Regions from separate parts of the uncultured Pseudomonas sp. genome, predicted to be linked through region 3. Evidence: predicted binding sites of a transcription regulator. Region 3 holds the regulator's gene; each other region holds the start of a gene.

Region 1 (7,757 bases), 2.2 Mb from region 3:
ACCGGTGCCGAGCGTCGGCGTAGCGAGCTGCTGGAGCAGCGTACCCGCGATGCCGAAGAGGGCAGCGCCAAGGCCGCGTTGGCGCGGCGTGAGGTGGAGCAGGCGTTGAATGCGCGTTTGCTCGGTAAGACCCTGCCAGAGGTGGTGGTGCGCTTGCTGCAGGAGGCCTGGAGCAAGGTGCTGATGCTCATGTGCTTGAAGCACGGCGTTGAGTCAGCCCAGTGGCAGGCCGCCTTGGCCACTATGGATGACTTGGTCTGGAGCGTTGAGCACCACGAAGAGCCGCAAGCGCGCATGCGCCTGCTGGAGATGGTGCCGGGGTTGCTCAAGGCGCTGCGAGAAGGCATGGCCAGCGCGGCGTTTGATCCGTTCGCCACCGGTGAGTTTTTCAGCCAACTGGAGGCCTTGCATGTACAGGCCTTCCAGCGCTTCAAGCGCAGCCTGGTGGAGGAAGGCGCGCAGGCCGATGTGCCTGCTCTTGCTGAAATTGATGACCAGCAACGCGCGGCGCTGGCTGAGGTCGGGATTGACCTGCCATTGCTGGAACTGCCGCCTGCAGAGGCCGTTGCAGAGCCGGCGATGGTCGAGGTAGTTGAGGAGATCATCCTGCTGGCGCCAGGCGAGCTGCGCGTCGCAGAGCCAGAAACCAGCTTGCCTGACGATGATGAGTCGCTGCTGCTGGTTGATAATCTGCGGGTCGGCAGTTGGCTCGAGTTTCAGGAAGATGAAGAGCATAAGCTGCGTTGCAAACTGGCAGCGGTGATCAAGCCAACCGGCAAATACATCTTCGTCAACCGCACCGGCATGAAGGTGCTGGAGAAAACGCGCATGGGCCTGGCTGTAGAGTTCCGCCGCAAGGCCATTCGCTTGCTGGATGACGCGCTGCTGTTTGATCGGGCGCTGGAGTCGGTGATTGGCAACCTGCGTAAACTCAAGGGCACCTGATTAGGCGCTGACGGGTAACAATAACGCCGCTTGGGCCCTGCCTTGGCGGCGTTTTTGCGTCTGCACGGTTATTGGCCTCGGCGGTGTGGTCTTGGCCTGCGGGCGACGCTGCACTAGAGTGGCCGTTCGATCAAGGAGCTTGTATGCAGCTGGACCCTTCCAGTGGCTGGTGCGACGGCATTCAGCACTGCCCGTCCCCGAACTTCAATCAGCGGCCGCTGGGTGAGGTTTCGTTGTTGGTGATTCATAACATCAGCTTGCCGCCCGGACAGTTCGGCACGGGCAAGGTCCAGGCGTTTTTTCAGAATCGCCTGGACCCTGACGAACACCCTTATTTCGCCAGCATCGCCAGCCTACAGGTGTCCGCGCATTTCTTTATCGAGCGTGATGGTGTCGTCAGCCAATTCGTCTCCTGCAATGAGCGCGCCTGGCATGCAGGGCAATCACGCTTTGCCGAGCGGGAAAACTGCAATGATTTTTCCTTAGGGATTGAGCTTGAAGGCACCGATGATCTGCCGTTCACTGCGCAGCAGTATGTGGCGCTGGTCGAGTTGGTTCAGCAGCTGCAGGCGGCCTACCCAGCCATCACTCTGGAACGCATTTGTGGGCATAGTGATATCGCCCCCGGGCGCAAGACCGATCCCGGCCCGGCATTCGACTGGCAGGCTGTGCGCCTGGCATTGCAGCAAGACAAGGAGCTGAAATGAATTTTCTGGTGCTACTGCTGGTGCTTTGGGTCGAAAAATTCTCGGCCTGGCGTAAGCGTATTCAACACGACGGCCCTTGGTTGCAGTTATTGACGGCGCTGGAGGGCAAGCCGAAGTGGGCTGAACGGCCCTGGTTGGCCTTGGCGTTGCTCGTGCTACTGCCGCTGTTGCTGATGGGGCTGATGCTGTTGTTGTTAGAGCCTGTGGCATACGGCTGGCTGGCGTTGCCGGTGCATTTGCTGGTGGTGATTTACAGCCTGGGGCGCGGTGATCTGCTGGCGGCACTCGGGCCGTTTCGTGACAGCTGGCGCCGTGGTGATGCCGAGGCGGCGTATCTGGTGGCTCGGCGCGACCTGGCGTTGGAGGCGGACGATGAGAGTGCGCTGTTGCAAAGCGTGCAGGGGCATTTGGTGTGGCAGGCCTACCAGAGCTTTTTTGCGGTGATCTTCTGGTATGCGCTGCTGGGGCCTGTGGCGGCGCTGGGTTATCGGTTGGTCGCCTTGAGCAGCGAGCATGCCACTGTCCCGGCGTTGCGTGAGGCCGCCGTACAGCTGCGTCATGGCTGCGACTGGCTGCCAGTGCGTGTGCTGGCCGCGAGCTTTGCGTTAGTCGGTAACTTTGCCGGGGTCAGCCGGGCGCTGCTGCATGAGCTGCTCAGCTGGGATATCAGCGCCGCGCAGCTGGTCATCAACACCGCGCGGGCGGCTGGCGAGACGCCCGCGCCGGTGATTGGTGAAGCCGGTGTCAGCAGCCTGGACGGGCTATGGCAGTTGTTGGTGCGTGCGGCGGTGTTTTGGTATGCGGGGTTTGCCGTGTGGATCCTGCTTATATAAGGCCCTCTTATGTATTGAGCCGTGCGGGAGGGTTGTGCGATGCCTGCGGCGTCCAGTTTGCGTGGCAATTGCCGGGCACTAGGGCCGCTAACCCACCCTACGAAAGCCGGCGGTCACGGGTATTTAATACCCAGACTTGAGGTCGTCGTTCCACAGCCATGCCGCGCCGCGCACGCCGCTGGAGTCGCCGTGGCGGGCTTGTAGCAGGCGCGTATTGACCTGATCGGAGAACACGTAGCGTGGTAGCAGCGGGATGACCTCGGAGTAGAGCGCGCTGCTGTTGGACAGCCCGCCACCCAGGACAATGACGTGTGGGTCAATCAGGTTGATCACCGCCGCAAGGCCGCGCGCCAGTTGCTCGCAATAACGCCCAAGCGCCTGCTGCGCGGCCGGCTCGCCGGCTTGAGCCGCGCGCGCGAGGGCGCTCGCATCCAGGCCGAGGTTGCTGCGCGCAGCCCAGCCCGGCCCGCTTAAAAAGGTTTCGATGCAGTCATCCTTACCGCAATAACAGCGCCGGCTCGGGCCGTCCTCATTACGCCGCCAGGGCAGGGGGTTATGCCCCCATTCACCGGCGATGCCATTCGGCCCGCTGAGCAGTTGCTGATGCACAACCAGCCCGCCACCGACTCCGGTGCCGAGAATTACCCCAAAAACGCTAGCGGCTCCCGCCCCGGCGCCATCGCAGGCTTCTGAGAGGGCAAAGCAGTCGGCATCATTGGCCAGGCGCACCGGGCGGTTTAAACGCTGCTCAAGATCGCCCTGCAAATCCTCGCCAATTAAACATTGGGAGTTGGCATTCTTGATCCGCCCGTGGTCGGGGGAGCGTGTACCGGGAATGCCGACCCCGACGCTGCCGCGCCTTCCCAACTCGTGCTCGCACTCCTCAACTAAGCGGGCGATCAGCTCGACGGTTTGCAGGTAGTCGCCTTGTGGCGTTGGAGCGCGGCGGCGTAAGAGCTGGCGGCCGTCATACAGGGCAATGATTTCGACTTTGCTGCCACCCAAATCAATGCCCAGCTTCAGCGGTGTGTGCATCATTAACCTTAAGTTACAGAGGTTGAAGTCGATAAGAGGTATACATGGCGCCATGCTCGGCGGCAATTTTGTGACATTGGTCTCGCCAATCGGGCGGTATCTGGCCGGTTGATCCAAGCGCCGCAGGTCGAGCATTAAGGGACATCTAGGCGGCCATTAGCCATGCTGAGCAGCCTGTTTGGGACCTGACACAACAACAATAATTAGAACAGGAGACGTCTTGTGAAGACCGCGCTGTATCCGGCCATCGCGCTAATGAATCGCCTCAGCTTCGGCATGAAGTTCAGCTTGATCAGTGTGCTGTTCTTTCTGCCCATGCTGGTCACCAACTTCTACCTGGTGCGTGACTCCTATCGTCAATTCGTCAGCACTCAAGCCGCGCTCGAAAGTATTGACCTGCTTGGCGAAAGCCTGACGCTGCGGCGCAACCTTGAAGATTATGTCGACCTCATCGAGATCAACTCGGTGATCGGCCAGTCTGGGCAGGCGGGTGATCTGGAGGCGCGCCAGAGCAAGCTCCACGAAACTATCGCCAGTGCCATACAAGGCATGGTCGCGGTGGTGCGTGATGCGGAGCAGGTCGAGGAGTTTAATAGCGCGCGTGATGGCTTGATTGCCGCATTGGCGGCGGTGCAGCGCGAGACGTCCTTGCAGGGCAAGAGTGTCCTGGCGGAAAAGCTGCTGGGTTCCTCCCAAGTGTTTATCAAATTGGTCGCCAGCCAGGCAGGCTTGAGCCAAGACCGTCAAGCCGCTGTGCGGCAGATGGTCGAGCTGATTTCGGCGGATACGCTCAAAGTAACTGCGGCGCTCAGCGAAGGCCGCGCTATGGGGGCTTACTCGCTGGGGCAGGGCTTCCTCAACTCGTCAGCCAGTACGGCGTTCGACGACCTGCTACTGGAGCTGGAAAAGCTGCATGCCGAGTACGGTCTAAATCTTCAGGCCTCGCTCAATACTAGCCCTGAAGCGCGTGCCGCGTTGTCGAGCCAGAGCGAGAGCAGCCTGGGCACGCTGAAGAGCATGGCGGTGCTGTTTGAGGACAAGGTGGTTATCGCCGACAGCCTGGATATGCCCTGGGCGCAGTTCTACAACGATGTCAGCGCCGCCATGGAGCAAACCTACCAGCTCAATAGCGCCGTGTTGGTGTTTCTCGATCGGCAGTTGCAGCTGCGCTTGGAAGAGAACCGCGTACAGATGGTGTTGTTGGTGGTCGCTCTGCTGGTGGTGTTCCTGCTGATCGTTTACCTCTACAGCGGCTTTTATGTGTCGATTCGCGCCACCCTGAAGAGCCTCGGTCAGGTGATGAACCAGGTGGCGGCGGGCGATATGACCGTCAGCTTCAAGGCGCAAAGCAAGGATGAGCTGGGTGAGCTGGGCCAGGTGTTCAATGAAACGGTGAGCAAGATTCACCAGTTGATCGAGCGTGTGGGGCAGACGGTGGTCGAGGTTGAGCGTCAGGCCGAGCGTGTGCAGCAAATCTCCGGGGAAAGTAACCAGGCTGTCGCTGGGCAGCGTGGGCAGATCGACCAGGTGGCCACGGCCATGAACCAGATGTCGGCAACCGCCCAAGAGGTCGCCAGCAGTGCGGCGGCGGCGGTGGGCAGCGCACAGAGTGTGAATGATGAAACGGTCAGTGGCCGCGCCCTGGTCGAATCGCAAGTTGGCAGCATTCAGCGTCTGGCTGGGGAAATTGATCAGTCGGTAGCAGTGATCAACAAGTTGGCCAGCGATAGCGCGTCGATCAGCCAGGTGCTGGATGTGATCAAGGGCATCGCCGAGCAGACCAACTTGCTCGCGCTCAACGCGGCCATTGAAGCCGCGCGTGCTGGTGAGCAGGGCCGCGGTTTTGCCGTGGTGGCCGATGAGGTGCGCAACCTGGCCAAGCGCACTCAGCAGTCCACCGAAGAAATCGAGGCGATGATTAGCAAGCTGCAAAGTGGCGTCGGTGCGGCGGTCAAGTCGATGAGCTCCAGCCACAAGATGGCTGACAGCACGGTCAATGAGTCGGGCAAGGTGCAGCAGGCGCTGGAGAATATCCTTGGGGCCGTGGGCATGATTGTCGACCAGAACCAGCAGATCGCCACTGCTGCCGAAGAGCAGACGGCTGTGGCGCAGGATATCGACCAGAACATTGTCGAAATCAGCCAGGCCGGTGAGCGCACTGCCGAAGGCGCTAGCCAGACCGAGCAGGCCAGTCGCGAGCTGTCTGGGTTGGTCGCGCGCTTGAAGCAGTTGATTAGCGCGTTCCGCGTTTAAGCGTTCTGCCGTAACGCCAAGGCCCAGCATTTGCTGGGCCTTGTCGTTTTCGTCTCTCGGGCCGCAGCTTTAGGGCGTTACGCCATTCTCCCAGCCAAACAGCTCGGCTGCGTTGCGGCTGCTGGCGCTGGCCAGTTGTTCAGCACTGATACCGCGCAGTTCGGCCAGTGCAGTGCAGATGTCTGGTAGATGTTCCGGGCTGTTGCGCTGGTTGGGGTACATGGCTGGGGCCATGTCCGGCGAGTCGGTTTCCAGCACGATGGCCTCCAGCGGCAGCTGTGCCAGCACTTTGCGCAGACGTAGTGCTTGTGGCCAGGTTGGCGCGCCACCGAGGCCGAGTTTGAAGCCGAGCTTGAGGTATTCGCGGGCTTCCTCGTAGCTGCCCGCAAAGGCGTGGATGATGCCGCCCCGTGAGGGCTTAAGGCGTTTCAGCGTGGCAATGGTTGCGGCATGGGCGCGGCGCACGTGGAGCAGGGCGGGTAGCTCGAACTCAATGGCCAGGGTGAGCTGGGCTTCAAACAGCTGTTGCTGACGCTCGCGATCGAGTTGTTCAAGAAAATAATCCAGGCCGAACTCACCCACCGCGCACAGCTTGGGATGCCCGGCACAGCGTGCTAGCCAGTCGCGCAGAGCATCCACATGCGCGGGTTGGTGTTCGTCCAGGTACACCGGGTGCAGGCCGAAGGCGGCGTAAACGTCATCTTCAGCCAGCGCCAGATCCCACAGGCGCTGCCAGTTGGACTGATGCACGCCAAGCACCACCAGGCGCTCGACGCCGAGGTCGCGACAGCGGCGCAACAGCGCGCCGCGATCGGCATCGAAGTCGGGGAAATCCAGATGAGTGTGGGTGTCGATCAGGCGCATGGGCAGAGCATCGACGATTTGTCGTTATTGCGCCAGTTGGCGCCTTACCTCTTGTTGCTACGGCAAGAGGTAAGGCGGACTTCGGCTTAGTGGTGTTCGCGGGTGGCGCGGAATTTCACGTCTGGCCAGCGCTCTTCCATCAGCGCCAGGTTGACCCGCGTTGGCGCCAGGTAGGTGAGGTGGCCGCCGCCATCGAGGGCGAGGTTTTCTACCGCTTTGTTGCAGAATTCCTCTAGCTTCTTCTTGTCGCTGCACTCGATCCAGCGCGCCGACCAGACGGTGATCGGCTCGTAGCCGCACTCGACTTTGTATTCTTCCTTTAGGCGGCTGGCGACCACGTCGAACTGCAGCACACCGACCGCGCCGAGGATGATGTCGTTGCTGCGCTCGGGGAAGAACACCTGGGTCGCGCCTTCCTCGGCCAGTTGCTGCAGGCCCTGACGCAGCTGCTTGGATTTCAGCGGGTCTTTCAGGCGCACGCGGCGGAACAGCTCCGGAGCGAAGTGTGGGATGCCGGTAAAGCCCAGCGCTTCACCTTCGGTGAAGGTGTCGCCGATCTGGATGGTGCCGTGGTTGTGCAGGCCGATAATGTCGCCGGCGTAGGCTTCCACGAGCATTTCCCGCTCGCTGGAGAAGAAGGTCAGGGCGTCGCCAATGCGCAGGTCTTTGCCGGTGCGCACATGGCGCATCTTCATGCCCTGGCTGTATTTGCCCGAGCAGATACGCATAAAGGCAATACGGTCGCGGTGCTTGGGGTCCATGTTCGCCTGGATTTTGAACACGAAGCCGCTGAATTTTTCTTCCACTGGCTCCACGGTGCGCTCATTGGCGACACGGGCCAGCGGGCGTGGTGCCCAGTCGACCACGGCGTCGAGCACGTGATCGACACCAAAGTTACCCAGCGCGGTGCCGAAGAACACCGGGGTCAGTTGGCCGTTCATAAATTCGTCTTGATCGAACTCATGGCAAGCGGCCTGCACCAGCTCCAGCTGTTCGATAAAGCGCTCGTACTCATCGCCCAGGTGGGCGCGGGCCTCGTCGGAGTCGAGCTTCTCGATGATCTTGGTTTCGGTGCGCTCATGGCCGTGGCCGGCGGTGTAGACGATGATGTAGTCGTCGG
Region 2 (7,757 bases), 1.1 Mb from region 3:
GACCTTAACCTCGCTGCTGGTCATCAGTTTGTGCACTGGGCATTTGTCGGCAATACGCAGCAGCTGCTGGCGCTGTGCCTCGTCCAGTGCGCCATGCAGGGTCAGTTCGACATTTAAGCTGTAGACGCCTTGGCGCTCCTGGCTGCTATCACGGCTCAGGGTCACGTCGAGGCCGTCCAGCGGTAAGCCTTTCTGCTTTGCATAAAGTGACAGCGTCAGTGCTTTACACGCGCCGAGTGCCGCGTCGAACAGGTCATGCGGGTCAGGTGCCAACGCTGTACCGCCTAGCTCCACGGCGACGTCGCTATGCAGGGTGTGTGGACCAATGCTGATGCGCTGCAGCAGGCCTTTTTCGTTGCTGATGCTGATCATTGGTACTCCAGTGTCAGGGGCTGAATTGGCAGCCTAGCTTAGGCCATCAGTCGGCGGCCACTGCTTTATATGCGCACATTTACGCCACGCACAGGCAGCCACTGAGCCTGTGTGCCGAGGCCTGCTGACAAAGCACTGAAGGGCAGTCAGTGCTTTGCGAGGGGCGCCAAGCCGGGTGAACTTGCATTCAATACACGGAGTCTATGAGCTCAGTCTGTCAGGAGGACACCGACTTGCTAGCCTTTAAAATCAGTTTTGCCTTGATCCTTGGCTTTGCGGCTCAGTTTGCCCAGGCCCGTGACTATCGCTACAGCGATGCACATCTGCACTACGTCGATTTCTTTCAGGAAAGTGCTGGCATGACTGCGCTGTTTGAGCAGATGGCCGCCGGCAATATCGAACATGTGATGTTGTCGGGCGTTCCAGTGGCGAAGAAGTGGCATGAAGACGAGCCCAAGCGCCCGCGTTACTACGCCGGCGATGATGCCGACGCCTATTGGTACAGTGCCACCGATGTGCTGGTGGCGCACGCATACAAGCAAGTGCCTGCCGAGCAGCGCAAGCGACTGCACCCGTTTCTCTCAGGCTTCAACCCAAATGACAAGAATGCCGATGCGCATATCCGCCGCATGCTCGAGTTCGATCCCGGGCTGTGGCAGGGTATCGGTGAAATATTTACCCGGCATGACGACCTTACTGCGTTGATCAATGGTGATACCCCGCGTGCCAATAACGAGGCACTGGCGCGAGTTTTCCACCTGGCCGCCGAGTACGACCTGCCGGTGATGTTGCATTCCAATATCACCTCCAAGCGTGAGCGTAATCCGTTGTACCTGCAGGAAGTCGAAGACCCGCTGCGCAACCATCCGCATGTGCGGTTTATCTGGGCGCATGCCGGCACCAGCATGGAGATTCATCGGCACCAGGAAAAACTGGGTTTTCTTCTGACCACTCTTCAACGAATGCTCAAGCAGTACCCCAATCTGTATATCGACCTGTCCTGGACCATGCTCCAGCCCTACCTGCTGGACGCCGAGGGTCAGCCTGATCCGGCTTGGGTGACATTGGTCAGCAGCTACCCGGCGCGCTTTATGTTGGGTTCTGACGTGGTTGGCCGGTTTAATGGCCTGGCTGAAAATATGACCGGCTTTAAGCCGTTTCTCGACGCCTTACCCGAGGATGTCGCCCAGCAGGTGGCGCGCGATAACTTCCTCGCCGTGCTGCCACGCAAGGTGCAGGCCGAGCTGGCAGAGTAAGCCTGTCATCGCGCTGTCATACCGGTGTCATAGGCTCGCGCTCATCTAAAAAGGAGCGCGACATGCACTACACCCGTTTCAGCGGCCTGGCCGCACTTGTCCTGATTAGCAGTCTGGCCCAAGCCGAAGTCCGTGTTGAGGGGCCGGTCGAATATGGCGTGTTCGTCAGCGATTATCAGGATTTTCAGGCTGGCGAGCGGGTGCTGGCCCGCAGCAATCAGCAGATCGAAACCGCTGAAGTGATCCCCGCCAAGCTTGGCAGCAAATTCGGCCTGCGCTACAGCCTGGCGGGCAAGCAGGTCAATGACTCGCCGCTGACCCTGCTGTACCTCACGCCGGGGGTGATCACCCCAGATGGCAAGCGTCATGACAAGTTTGTCGTGACGCAAAAGCTGGTGCCCACTGCGCCGCAGGATGTGATGGCCTTCGAATTCACCGAGGCGCACGAAGTGGTGCCGGGAGAATGGCACTTTATGGTGTTTCAGGATGACCGCAAGTTATTGGAGCAGCGCTTTTTCGTGCGCTAAACCTAGGTTAAGGCGTGCTAAAAACCCGAGTATTGGCTCGGGTTTTTTTATGTGACAGTGATCAAGAATATGGCTGTGAGGCCGATAGCTGGAAAGTTGATTGAATGCTGGCTGAAGGCCTTGGTTATGCCCATAAGGCATGCATGGCGCTATGCCGTTGACCATATGTCAGACCGTAAGGACACCCCGTAATGACCCTAAGAAACCTCAATATTGCGCCCAGAGCATCGCTCGGCTTTGGCTTGGTGGCATTGCTGGTTCTGCTACTTGGCAGCTTTTCGTTGTTGCAGATGGCTGAAATGAACAAGCAGTCAGATCAGATAAACGGGAACTGGTTGCCTAGCATTCTCAGTCTGGGCGAGATGAACCAGGATATTTTGCGTTTGCGTGCCCTGACTCTGCGCATGCTGGCCAGTTATGAAGAGACCGTCGTTGCGGATACCTTGCCGCGTATCGAAGAGCTCAGAAACATGCTGGAAAAGGCGCAAGCGGATTACGAGAAACTGATAGTCACCGCCGAAGAGCGCACTGTGTACGAGCGCTTCAAGCAAGGTGAGTACGCTTACTTACAGGAGCAGCGGAAAATTGTTGATGCGATGCGTCAGAATGATGCGTCAGCAGCCCGTGCCGTGATGGAAGGCTCTATCAACTCACATGCTGACAGCATGGCCAAGGCACTGAACGATCTGTCTGTGTTGAATCGCGAAGGTGCCACCGCTGCTGCCAAGAGTAGCGATGAAGTATTTGCTAGCGCGCGTTTGTGGGTGATTACGATGATCGTGCTAGCCGTTTTGCTGACCGTGGTGCTGGCACTGCTGTTGACGCGTAGCATCGTCGCGCCGCTGGCCGAAGCCGTCCGGGTTGCCGAAGTCGTGGCGGGTGGCAATCTCACTCAGTCGATCAATGTGTTGGGTACGGATGAGCCTGCGCGCTTGCTCGGTGCGTTGAAAAGCATGCAGCAGAGCCTGCGCAGCACGATTCAGAATATTTCTGACTCATCTAATCAACTCGCCTCTGCCTCGGAAGAGCTGAATGCGGTCACTGAGGATTCAACCCGCGGCTTGCTGCAGCAAAACAATGAAATCGAGCAGGCCGCCACGGCGGTCAACCAGATGACCAGCGCTGTCGAGGAAGTGGCGCGCAATGCGGTTAGCACCTCGGAAGCCTCCAGCGATTCCAACCGCACCGCGCTGCAGGGCCGTGAGCAGGTTCGCCAGACCGTTGACTCGATCAGCGCCCTGGCTGACGACGTGACCCACACTGCTGTTGAAGTCGAGCAACTGGCTGGCCAGGTACGCGATATCAGCAAGGTGCTGGATGTGATCCGTTCGATTGCCGATCAGACCAATCTATTGGCACTCAACGCCGCCATTGAAGCCGCGCGGGCCGGTGATGCAGGGCGTGGTTTTGCTGTGGTGGCGGATGAGGTGCGCGCCTTGGCTCACCGTACTCAGCAGTCGACCAGCGAAATCGAGCAGATGATCAGTGGTATTCAGCAAGGCACTGATAATGCGGTGAATGCCATGCAGAGTAGCAATACGCGAGCGCGTTCAACCCTCGAGGTGGCCACGGCCGCAGGGCAGGCGCTGGAAGAGATTACTGCAGCCATCTCGCAGATCAACGAGCGTAACCTGGTGATTGCCAGTGCTTCGGAAGAGCAGGCCCAAGTGGCCCGCGAAGTGGATCGTAACCTGGTGAATATCCGTGACTTGTCGATGCAGTCGTCGGCTGGTGCCAATCAGACCACTGCCGCAAGTCAAGAGCTATCGCGCCTGGCAGTGGACCTGAATACGCTGGTGTCGCGTTTCTCGATTTGATCCTGAATGGCCTCGGCTGCAAGAGCGGCCGCCGGCATGTTCAGCCTCTGCGGGTTTTGTAGAGCCGGCAGGTAACCAACAAAAAAGGCCACCCCGAGAGGTGGCCTTTTTCATACTGCAAACAACTGGGGTGGCTTACTTGCCAGCCCAGCGCTTGAGTACCAGTGTCGCGTTGGTGCCACCAAAGCCGAAGCTGTTGCTCATCACTGTATCGAGCTTGGCGTTCTCGACGGTGCTGCGCTGGATCGGCAGGTCGGCGATTTCCGGGTCGACTTCGTCGATGTTGACCGAGCCGGCGATGAAGTTACCTTCCATCATCAGCATGCAGTAAATCGCTTCCTGCACGCCTGCAGCGCCCAGCGAGTGACCAGACAGGCTCTTGGTCGAGCTGATGGCCGGAGCTTTGGCGCCAAACACTTCGCGTACTGCGCGGCTTTCGGCGACATCGCCGACCGGAGTCGAGGTGCCGTGGGTGTTCAGGTAGTCGATCGGTGTGTCGACAGTGGCCAGCGCTTGCTGCATGCAGCGCACGGCACCTTCACCGCTCGGGGCGACCATGTCGTAGCCATCGGAGGTTGCGCCGTAACCGATGACTTCGGCATAGATTTTCGCGCCGCGCTTGAGGGCGTGTTCGAGTTCCTCGACCACGACCATGCCACCACCGCCGGCGATGACGAAACCGTCACGCTTGGCGTCGTAGGCGCGTGAGGCTTTTTCCGGGGTGTCGTTGTACTGGGTCGACAGTGCGCCCATGGCGTCGAACAGGAAGCTCTGGCTCCAATGCTCTTCTTCGCCGCCGCCGGCAAATACGATGTCTTGCTTGCCCAGCTGGATCTGCTCCATGGCATTGCCGATGCAATGCGCACTGGTGGCGCAGGCCGAGGAGATCGAGTAGTTGACGCCCTTGATCTTGAACGGCGTGGCCAGGCAGGCGGACACGGTGCTGCCCATGGTGCGCGGTACGCGGTAGGGGCCAACACGCTTGACGCCTTTCTCGCGCAGGATGTCCATGGCCTCCATCTGGTTGAAGGTCGACGCACCGCCGGAGCCGGCAATCAAACCCACGCGTGGGTTGGAGATGTCTTCCGCGCTAAGGCCGGCGTCAGCGATGGCCTGCTGCATAGACAAGTAGGCAAAGGCGGCGGCGTCACCCATAAAGCGATAGACCTTGCGGTCGATCAGCTCTTCCAGGTTCAGGTCAACCGAGCCGGACACGTGGCTGCGCAGGCCCATTTCGGCATAGGCAGGGTTGAAGCGGATGCCTGACTTGCCTGCACGCAGGCTGGCCGAGACGGTGGTTTTGTCATTGCCGAGGCAGGAAACGATGCCTAGGCCGGTAATTACGACGCGACGCATGCAGAGAGTCCTTTAGAAGTTGTCGGTAGAGGTGAACAGGCCAACACGTAAGCCTTCGGCGCTGTAGATCTCGCGGCCATCGACGCTGACGGTGCCATCGGCAATAGCCAGGACCAGGGAGCGAGCAATGGTGCGTTTGATATGGATGTTGTAGGTGACTTTCTTCGCGGTTGGCAGCACCTGACCGAAGAATTTGACTTCACCCGAGCCTAGGGCGCGGCCACGGCCTGGGTTGCCCTGCCAGCCGAGGTGAAAGCCAACCAGCTGCCACATGGCGTCAAGGCCCAGGCAGCCTGGCATCACCGGGTCGCCTTCGAAATGGCAGGCGAAGAACCACAGGTCTGGAGTGATATCGAGCTCGGCGACTATTTCGCCCTTGCCGTACTTGCCGCCAGTGTCGCTGATATGGGTGATGCGATCGATCATCAGCATGTTCGGCGCGGGCAGTTGCGCATTACCTGGGCCGAACAGTTCGCCACGGCTGCAGCGCAACAGGTCTTCCCGGGTGAAGGCGTTTTGTTTGGTCATGCGAGCTCCTCAATATGTCCCATGCGCCAAGGCTGGGCGAATCGTCCTGGCTGGCGGCGCAGTTTGCTGCGCTTGCCAATAACCTAGTCATAGACTGTTGCGTTGTAGTGAAAGTCACAGCCTTGTGAGTACAGTTGTACTCCGCTCTTGTTGGCCTGTCATAGTGGCCTTACGCATTAGCCTGCAACAGTTCGATCTTCTTGACTACCCATCGACGGACGAGGGGGTAGCCAGCGCTGCAATATTCGTTGCAAATCCGCTCTTTTGAACGGCTTTGCCAGGTAGTCATTCATGCCGCAATCCAGGCACGTTTCGCGGTCGCCCTGCAGGGCGTTGGCGGTCAGGGCGATAATCGGTATCTCAGCACAGCCGGGCAGTAGGCGGATCTGCCGAGTAGCCTCATAGCCATCGATGATGGGCAGCCGGCAGTCCATCAAAATTGCCGCATAACCGTGCTGACTGGCCTGATAGATGGCTTGGGCACCATCGCCAACCAAGCTCACGTGGTAACCCAGGCTGCGCAGCATGGCTTCGATCACGGTTTGATTGACCGGATTATCTTCCACTAACAGCACCGCCTGACCGCTACCCTGGCCCGGCGACTGTGCGCTGTCGCTGGCCGCCGCTGCAGTTTGCTGAGAAAACGGTAGGGGTATCTCCACGGTAAATACCGAGCCATGACCTTCCTCGCTAGTCGCGCGCAGTGTGCCGCCCATACGTTCGACCAGCGTGCGCGCGATAGGCAAGCCCAGACCTGTGCCGCCGTAACGTCTTGAAATAGACGTGTCGGCTTGCTGGAACGCATCGAACATGTGCTCCAGGCGCTCAGGGGAAATACCAATACCACTGTCATGTACCGCGCAACTGAACCACAACACCTGGTTATCCAAGGCCTGCCAGGTGCAGTGCACGCGAATGCTGCCGGTTTCTGTGAACTTCAGTGCATTGCCGATCAGGTTGACCAGGATCTGGCGAATACGCGTCGGGTCTCCGCGAACCTGCAGTTGCTCCAAGCCGTCTTGAGCTTCCAGTTGCAGCAGTAGGCCGCGTTGTTGGGCGCTGTGCTGGAACACTTGAATTGAACTTTGCAGCAGCACCTTGAGATTGAAGGGGATGTGTTCCAGTTCCAATGCACCGCGTTCGATGCGTGAGAAGTCGAGAATGTCGTTGATGACCTTGAGTAGGTGTTCGGTGGACTCGGTGGCCAGCGCCGCGTATTCCGCCTGTTCCTGGGTCATTTCGGTGGTTTCCATGAGCTGCAACATACCCAGAACACCGTTCATGGGCGTGCGTAGTTCGTGGCTCATCATCGCCAGGAAGTCGGATTTTGCGCGGTTAGCCAGCTCGGCTTGTTCGCGTGCCTGGATCAGCAAACTCATCGCCCGCTGTTGTTCTTCACTGGCATTGGCGAGGCCGTGAGCGAGGTTGTTGATGTGCCGCGCCAGTGCCTGCAGCTCGCCTTCGCCGACCTCAGGCAGGGTGGCCTGGTAATTACCGGCTTGAATGGCGCTGACGGCTTCACCCATGGCACTGAGGGGTTGCGACAGGTGGCGGGCTAAGCGGCGAGCCAGAAGGAAGGTTAAAACCAGGGCAAACAGAGCGAGCAGGGCTGCCTTGAGGAGTATTTCCTGCTGCCGGGTGTTGAACGCGTCGCTCGAGATGCCCACGACCACACGCCCTAGATAATCATTCGGGGGAGGCGAAAGGTTGGCATTGTCGCTGTGCATAAAATCTGCGTTGAGGGTGATCTTTTGCAACAGAATCGGCGCTTCGAAGACACTCACCTCGGTCCGGGAAACGCTATGGCTACTGGGTTGTTCGACGTAAAGGAGGATGCGATCGTCGTGGTCGCGCACTTCCAGAAAACGCACGTGCGGGGTCTGTAGCGTGACCCCGAGCAG
Region 3 (7,757 bases):
CATTGCCACTGACCTTGAGCTGTTCGGACTGAATCAAGTCACCAAATGCTGTCCGTATGCTTTCGGCAATGCTTTCCAGCGAATCGGCAGCCGACAGCGCACTCTCTTCATCCACCAAGGCGCGATCCGGCTCGGTAGTACGCGGCCGCTCATCCCCCACCGGAATCGGCTTGATCGCCCGATCAGGCTGATTGAACACCCCGGTCAGGCTGTCTGAAAGGATTTTGTACTTGCCTTCGTTAATCGAGGAAATCGAGTACATCACCACGAAAAACGCGAACAACAACGTGATGAAGTCGGCATAGGACACCAGCCAACGCTCATGATTTTCATGTTCTTCTTGATGACGCCTGCGGGCCATGCGGTGCCTCCATCAGTCCATAAAGCCTTGCAGCTTCAACTCGATGGAGCGCGGGTTCTCACCCTCGGCAATCGACAATATGCCTTCGAGCAGCATCTCGCGGTAACGCGACTGACGCTGGGCAATGGCTTTGAGCTTATTGCCGATGGGCAACAGCAACAGGTTGGCAAAACCTACCCCGTAGATGGTGGCCACAAAGGCCACAGCAATTCCACTGCCGAGCATGCTCGGGTCGGCCAGGTTGCCCATCACATGGATCAAACCCATAACGGCACCGATAATGCCGATGGTGGGCGCGTAACCACCCATGCTTTCAAAGACCTTGGCGGCCTGAATATCACGGCCTTCCTGGGTGTACAGATCGACTTCGAGAATGGTGCGAATAGCCTCAGGTTCGGCACCGTCGACCAGCAGCTGTAAACCTTTACGGGCGAAGGGATCTACCTCGACATCGGCCACCGCCTCAAGCCCCAACAAGCCTTCCTTGCGCGCGGTCATGCTCCAGCCAACCACCCGGTTGATACCGCCAACCAGGTCGATGCGCGGTGGGAAAAAAATCCAGCTGATGATTGCCAGCGAGCGTTTGAACACATGTACCGGCGCCTGCAGGAATGCGGCACCCAAGGTGCCGCCGATCACGATCAGCGCCGCCGGCCCGTTGAGCAAAGCGGTAACATGGCCGCCCTCGAGGTAGTTACCGCCAAGGATCGCGACAAAGGCCAGAATGACCCCAATCAGGCTCAGTACATCCATTAAATGCAGGCCTCCACCAGATGCCTGCCGATAGCGTCCAACGGGTAGATGGCATCGGCCAGATTGGCTTTGACGATGGCCATAGGCATGCCATAAATCACACAGCTGGCTTCATCCTGCGCCCACACTTGGCTGCCCGTCTGCTTGAGCAGGCGCGCACCTTCACGGCCATCCGCACCCATCCCGGTGAGCACCACGGCCAGCACTTTATCCGCATAGGACTTGGCCACAGAGCCGAAAGTGATGTCGACACAAGGCTTGTAATTGAGGCGTTCATCGCCCGGAAGAATCTTCACCACGCCACGGGCATCAACCATCATCTGCTTGCCACCAGGGGCCAGGAGCGCCAGCCCAGGACGCACAACATCACCGTCCTCGGCCTCTTTGACGCTGATGCGGCATAGCTTGTCGAGACGCTCGGCAAAGGCCTTGGTAAATGCAGCAGGCATGTGCTGGATCAGCACGATCGGCGCCGGAAAGTTAGCCGGCAACTGGGTCAACACACGCTGTAGCGCCACTGGGCCACCCGTCGAGGTGCCGATCGCGACGAGCTTGTAGAGTTTGCGTTTGGGCGCAGCGCTGGTAACCGCTGGCGTAGATGCAGCTGGCGGACGCGCCAGCGAGCTGGCTGCCGGAGTGGAACGCACGGCCGGCCGAGGTTGCGCAACCGCTGTTGGCGCAGGCGCGGCCACGGGTTGCGCGCTCAGGCTGCGGCGGTTACTGCGAGCAATGGTGTGAATTTTCTCGCAGAGCAGCTGCTTGACCCGCTCGGGGTTGCGCGAAATGTCCTCGAAGTTCTTCGGCAGAAAGTCCACAGCCCCTGCTTCAAGGGCATCCAGGGTGACGCGCGCGCCCTCATGCGTCAGCGAGGAGAACATCAATACCGGCGTTGGGCAGCGCTGCATGATGTTACGCACGGCCGTGATGCCATCCATCATCGGCATCTCGTAATCCATGGTAATCACATCGGGCTTAAGCGCCTGCGCCTGCTCGATAGCTTCACGGCCGTTAGTGGCGGTACCGATGACCTGAATATTCGGATCGGCTGAAAGAATTTCCGACACGCGCCGACGAAAAAAACCGGAGTCATCAACCACCAACACCTTAACAGCCATAAACAACTCCTAAGCGACGCGAGCAATGCCCGCGCCGCGAACAATCAGATACGCCGCGCGTAGTGTTTGAGCATGCTTGGCACGTCAAGAATCAGCGCAATACGCCCATCACCAGTGATGGTCGCGCCTGACATGCCTGGCGTGCCTTGCAGCATCTTGCCCAGCGGCTTGATCACCACTTCTTCCTGGCCCACCAGCTGATCGACCACAAAACCAATACGCTGGCTGCCAACCGTCAGAATCACCACATGCCCCTCGCCCTGCTCCACGTGGGCGGCATTACCGATCAACCAACGCTTGAGGTAGAACAGCGGCAAGGCTTTGTCACGCACAATCACCACTTCCTGACCATCAACGACATTGGTGCGCGACAGGTCGAGGTGGAAGATTTCATTAACGTTGACCAGCGGAAAGGCAAATGCCTGATTGGCCAGCATCACCATCAACGTCGGCATGATCGCCAGAGTCAGCGGCACTTTGATAACAATCTTCGAGCCCTGGCCTTTGACCGAGAACACGTTGACCGTGCCGTTGAGCTGGTTAATTTTGGTTTTCACCACGTCCATGCCCACACCGCGACCCGAGACATCGGATATCTCGGTCTTGGTCGAGAAGCCTGGGGCGAAAATCAGGTTGTAGCATTCGAACTCGTTGAGACGGTCAGCGGCGTCTTTATCCAGCAGACCTTTCTCCACCGCCTTGGCGCGCAGTACGTCAGCATCCATGCCCTTACCGTCATCGGAGATCGACAAGAGGATATGATCGCCCTCCTGCTCAGCGGACAGCACCACCTTGCCGCCCCGCGACTTACCTGAGGCCTCGCGCTCTTCCGGGGTTTCAATACCGTGGTCAACCGCGTTGCGCACCAAGTGCACCAGCGGATCGGCAAGCGCCTCGACCAGGTTCTTGTCGAGGTCAGTTTCTTCACCGACCAACTCCAGATTGATCTCTTTTTTCAGGCTACGCGCCAGATCACGAACCAGGCGCGGGAAGCGCCCGAAGACCTTTTTGATCGGCTGCATACGGGTTTTCATCACCGCGGTCTGCAGGTCGGCCGTCACCACATCCAGATTGGATACGGCCTTGGACATGGCTTCATCGCCACTGCTGGAACCCAGGCGCACCAGGCGGTTACGCACCAGCACCAGCTCGCCGACCATGTTCATGATCTCATCCAGCCGTGCGGTATCGACCCGCACAGTGGTTTCCGCCTCGCTCGGCGGCGCGGCTTTTTCTGCTACGGGCGCGGCAACCGATACAGGCTTTGCCGCCGGTTTTGCAGCCACGCTGGAGGGCTCCGCAGGCTTGGCGACGGGCGCAGGCACAACGGGCTTGATCGCCTCAGGCTCGACAAATTTACCTTTGCCATGCAGCTGATCGAGCAGTGCTTCGAACTCATCGTCGGTGATCTCACCACTCGCATCTGCAGCAGGCTCAACCTGGGCTGCCGGCGCGACCGGCGCCGACACAGCCGGGGTCACGAACTGCCCCTTGCCGTGCAACTGGTCGAGCAGCGACTCGAACTCATCATCGGTGATTTCATCGCCAGCCGAAGATGCTGGCGATGAAACAGCAGGCGCTGCAGGTGTCGCGCTAATTTCAGGCGCTACGAACTGACCTTTACCGTGCAGCTGGTCAAGCAGGGATTCGAATTCATCATCGGTGATTTCATCGTTACCGGCAGCGCTGGAGACTGGCGCTGCAGGCTCATCCAGAGCACCAAGCAGTGCTTCGAACTCACTGTCGGTGATATCCCCAGAGGCCAGCACGGGCTCCGCCGGAGCCTCAACTGGCGCAGCCTGTTCAGCCCCCGCTGGCTCGGCCAGGCGCGCCAAGGCGGCCAGCAACGCAGGGGTGGCCGGGGTTAGATCGGTACGCTCACGCACCTCGGTAAACATACTGTTGACGGCATCCAGTGCTTCCAGCACCACATCCATCAATGCGGAGTCGACGCGCCGCTCACCCTTACGCAGGATGTCGAAGACGTTTTCTGCAATATGGCAACATTCCACCAGCTCATTGAGCTGGAGAAAACCGGCACCACCTTTGACGGTATGAAACCCGCGAAAAATAGCGTTGAGCAGATTCATATCGTCCGGACGACTTTCCAGCTCTACAAGCTGTTCGGACAATAAATCAAGAATCTCGCCGGCCTCTACCAGGAAGTCCTGGAGGATTTCTTCATCGGCGCCGAAGCTCATAAGACGTGCTCCTAAAATCCTAGGCTGGAAAGCAGATCGTCTACATCATCCTGACTGGATGCGACGTCTTCACGCTTATCGGCATGAATCTGCGGACCTTCACCGTGGGAAGGCTCTTTTTGTTTTTCTTGTTCGGCGCGAAGCAACTCGTGGTTGTGCTCAATGCCGGCGAACTGATCCACCTGGCTGGCCATCAACACCAATTTCAGCAGGTTGCTCTCGACCTCGGTGACCAACTGGGTCACGCGCTTGATCACCTGTCCGGTGAGGTCCTGATAGTCCTGAGCCAAGAGAATGTCGTTGAGGTGCCCGGAGATTTTCGCCCCGTCGCGCTCACTGCTGGCCAGAAACAACTCAACGCGCTTGGCCAACTCACGAAAACCATCGGCGCTCATCTCGCGGCGCATAAAGCGCCCCCAGTCGGCACTCAGGCTGTGCGCCTCATCACTGAGGCCATTCACCAGCGGTGCGCTCAACTCGACCAAATCCATGGTGCGATTGGCCGCTTTCTCGGTCATCGTCACCACATAATTCAGACGTTCGGTGGCATCGGTGATTTGCGACACTTCAGTGGCATGCGGCACACGGGGGTCAAGCTGAAAGTTGACGATGGCGTTATGCAGCTCACGGGTTAGCTTGCCAACCTCGTGATACAGACCACGGTCTCGCGCCTTGTTCAGCTCATGTATGAGCTGCACCGCTTCACCAAAGTTGCCTTGCTCGAGGCTGTCAACCAGTTGGCGAGCGTTGTGCTTCAGGGACGTCTCAAGCTCACCCTGAACGGAATCTTTACGTTCCATAGAACCTCATGGCAGACATCAGCCGTTGACCCGCTCGAATATCTTCTCAATCTTTTCTTTCAGTACCTGGGCCGTGAACGGTTTGACCACATAACCGTTAACCCCAGCCTGAGCGGCTTCGATGATCTGATCGCGCTTGGCTTCAGCAGTAACCATCAGTACCGGTAGGCTTTTCAGGCGCTCATCTGCACGCACGGCGCGCAGCAAATCGATACCGGTCATGCCTGGCATGTTCCAGTCCGTCACCAGAAAGTCGAAGCTACCGCTTTGCAGCATTGGCAACGCCGTAGTGCCATCATCGGCCTCTGCGGTGTTGGTGAACCCCAAGTCACGCAGGAGGTTCTTGATGATCCGTCGCATCGTTGAAAAGTCATCAACGATGAGGATTTTCATGTTCTTGTCCAAGTCGACCTCCGTACAGTCCCAGCGCACCCAGCAACCTGCATGCGCCTTTAATCGTGAAACCAGCAGCGTTAGCGAAGCAACTCAGCGTGCGCGCCACTCACCCAGGCGGGCGCGCAGACGAGCGGCACACTGACTGTGCAGTTGGCTTACGCGTGATTCGCTCACCCCCAACACTGCGCCGATCTCTTTAAGGTTCAATTCTTCATCGTAATACAGTGCTAACACCAAGCGCTCGCGCTCCGGCAGGTTGCCGATGGCATCCGCCAAGGCCGCCTGAAAGCGTTCATCTTCCAGATCACGAGAAGGTTCGAGGTGGTGGCTGCCAGCGTCTTCACCCAGCTCGCCATGCTCGCCGTCCTGTAACAGGTCGTCGAAGCTAAACAGGCGGCTGCCTAAAGTGTCGCCAAGAATGCCGTAGTAATCTTCGAGACTCAATTGGAGTTCGGCCGCAACCTCTTGATCTTTAGCGTCTCGGCCGGTTCTGGCCTCAACTTTTCGAATTGCATCACTGACCATGCGGCTATTGCGATGCACCGAACGCGGTGCCCAGTCGCCTTTGCGCACCTCATCGAGCATGGAACCGCGAATGCGGATACCGACGAATGTCTCGAAGCTGGCACCTTTACTGGAATCGTATTTTTTTGACGCTTCGAGCAAGCCGATCATTCCGGCCTGAATCAAATCGTCAACCTGCACACTGGCCGGTAAGCGCGCCAACAGGTGATAGGCAATGCGTTTGACCAGAGGCGCATAGCGCTCGATCAGCTGGTGCTGGGAATCCTGCGCCTGCGCTTTGCTATACATACGAAGTCCAGAGGCTGCTGTCATATGGCCGGGTCTGCAATCGGTTGCTGCACCAGACGCTCAACGAAAAACTCCAAATGGCCACGCGGGTTGGCCGGTAACGGCCAGGCGTCGACTTTCTGGGCTATCGCCTTGAACGCCAGTGCGCACTTCGAACGAGGGAAGGCTTCGTAGACCGCGCGTTGCTTCTGCACGGCCTTGCGCACTGATTCGTCGTACGGCACGGCACCGACATACTGCAGGGCAACGTCGAGAAAACGATCAGTGACTTTGGTCAACTTAGCAAAGAGGTTACGACCCTCCTGCGGGGTATGGGCCATGTTGGCCAAGACCCGAAAACGATTCATGCCGTGATCGCGGTTGAGCAATTTGATCAACGCATAAGCATCGGTGATCGAGGTCGGCTCGTCGCACACCACCACCAGTACTTCCTGCGCGGCACGGACGAAGCTGACCACGCCATCACCAATACCTGCGGCGGTGTCGACAATCAGCACATCGAGGTTATCGCTGATATCACTGAATGCCTGGATCAACCCGGCATGTTGCATGGGCGACAGCTGCACCATGCTCTGAATGCCTGATGCGGCGGGTACGATGCGAATACCGCCAGGGCCCTGCAGCAGCACATCGCGCAGCTCGCATTCGCCACTGATAACGTCTTCCAGAGTGCGTTTGGCACTAAGCCCCAACAACACGTCGACGTTGGCCAATCCCAGGTCGGCGTCCATCAACATGACCCGGCGTCCCAGCTCGGCCAAGGCCAATGCAAGGTTTACCGAGACGTTGGTCTTGCCGACGCCACCTTTGCCGCCGGTCACCGCAATCACCTGTACGGGATGCATACCCATAATTTCTAACACCTTGTCTAACTTCGACTGGAGCCACTTGGTCGGCTAAGCAGCGCTCAATTCCAACTACATTTCGCTTAACTAACGTGCCGTGCGGGCTGCTGGTAAAGGCCGGAAAACATCTCCGCCATCGTATCCTCACTCGGTTCTTGGGTCGCCTGCAGCCCAACGGCCCGGCTGACCAACTGATGACTGCGCGGAATCTGCAAATCATCGGGAATGCGTGGCCCATCAGTTAGATAGGCTACCGGTAGACGTTGGCTAATAGCCAGTCCTAAAACCTCACCCAAGCTGGTGGCTTCATCGGCCTTGGTGACAATACAGCCGGCCAGACCGCAACGCTTGTAACTATGGTAGGCGGCTTTGAGCACTTGACCTTGGCTGGTTGCGGCCATCACCAGATAGTTTTTTGCGTTGACGCCACGGCTGGCCAAAGCTTCCAGTTGCATGCGCAGCGCCGGATCATT

What was found. The regulator FliA, encoded in region 3, starts transcription of late flagellar genes. The targets are predictions, from matches to a motif close to CTAAAGTTTNNNNNNNNNNNGCCGNTAA.
Region 1: Q0V31_RS09200 (methyl-accepting chemotaxis protein) is a predicted target of FliA. The motif match lies at 3,528-3,555, and genes of this name have one in related genera.
Region 2: Q0V31_RS14300 (methyl-accepting chemotaxis protein) is a predicted target of FliA. The motif match lies at 2,216-2,243, and genes of this name have one in related genera.

The regions. Positions count from the first base shown of each region.
Region 1 is NZ_OX044366.1:1,966,133-1,973,889, forward strand. Features, by position in the region: gene Q0V31_RS09180 (DUF1631 domain-containing protein) at 1-945, shown strand, start outside; gene ampD (1,6-anhydro-N-acetylmuramyl-L-alanine amidase AmpD) at 1,089-1,652, shown strand; gene ampE (regulatory signaling modulator protein AmpE) at 1,649-2,485, shown strand; gene Q0V31_RS09195 (ROK family protein) at 2,609-3,520, opposite strand; gene Q0V31_RS09200 (methyl-accepting chemotaxis protein) at 3,743-5,773, shown strand; gene Q0V31_RS09205 (TatD family hydrolase) at 5,843-6,637, opposite strand; gene Q0V31_RS09210 (peptide chain release factor 3) at 6,724-7,757, opposite strand, start outside.
Region 2 is NZ_OX044366.1:3,027,013-3,034,769, forward strand. Features, by position in the region: gene Q0V31_RS14285 (OsmC family protein) at 1-372, opposite strand, end outside; gene Q0V31_RS14290 (amidohydrolase family protein) at 606-1,628, shown strand; gene Q0V31_RS14295 (DUF3859 domain-containing protein) at 1,691-2,155, shown strand; gene Q0V31_RS14300 (methyl-accepting chemotaxis protein) at 2,347-3,972, shown strand; gene fabB (beta-ketoacyl-ACP synthase I) at 4,108-5,328, opposite strand; gene fabA (3-hydroxyacyl-[acyl-carrier-protein] dehydratase FabA) at 5,341-5,856, opposite strand; gene Q0V31_RS14315 (ATP-binding protein) at 6,033-7,757, opposite strand, start outside.
Region 3 is NZ_OX044366.1:4,137,891-4,145,647, forward strand. Features, by position in the region: gene motD (flagellar motor protein MotD) at 1-361, opposite strand, end outside; gene Q0V31_RS19270 (flagellar motor protein) at 374-1,114, opposite strand; gene Q0V31_RS19275 (chemotaxis response regulator protein-glutamate methylesterase) at 1,114-2,229, opposite strand; gene Q0V31_RS19280 (chemotaxis protein CheA) at 2,274-4,430, opposite strand; gene Q0V31_RS19285 (protein phosphatase CheZ) at 4,442-5,230, opposite strand; gene Q0V31_RS19290 (chemotaxis response regulator CheY) at 5,249-5,623, opposite strand; gene fliA (RNA polymerase sigma factor FliA) at 5,717-6,463, opposite strand; gene fleN (flagellar synthesis regulator FleN) at 6,460-7,290, opposite strand; gene flhF (flagellar biosynthesis protein FlhF) at 7,368-7,757, opposite strand, start outside.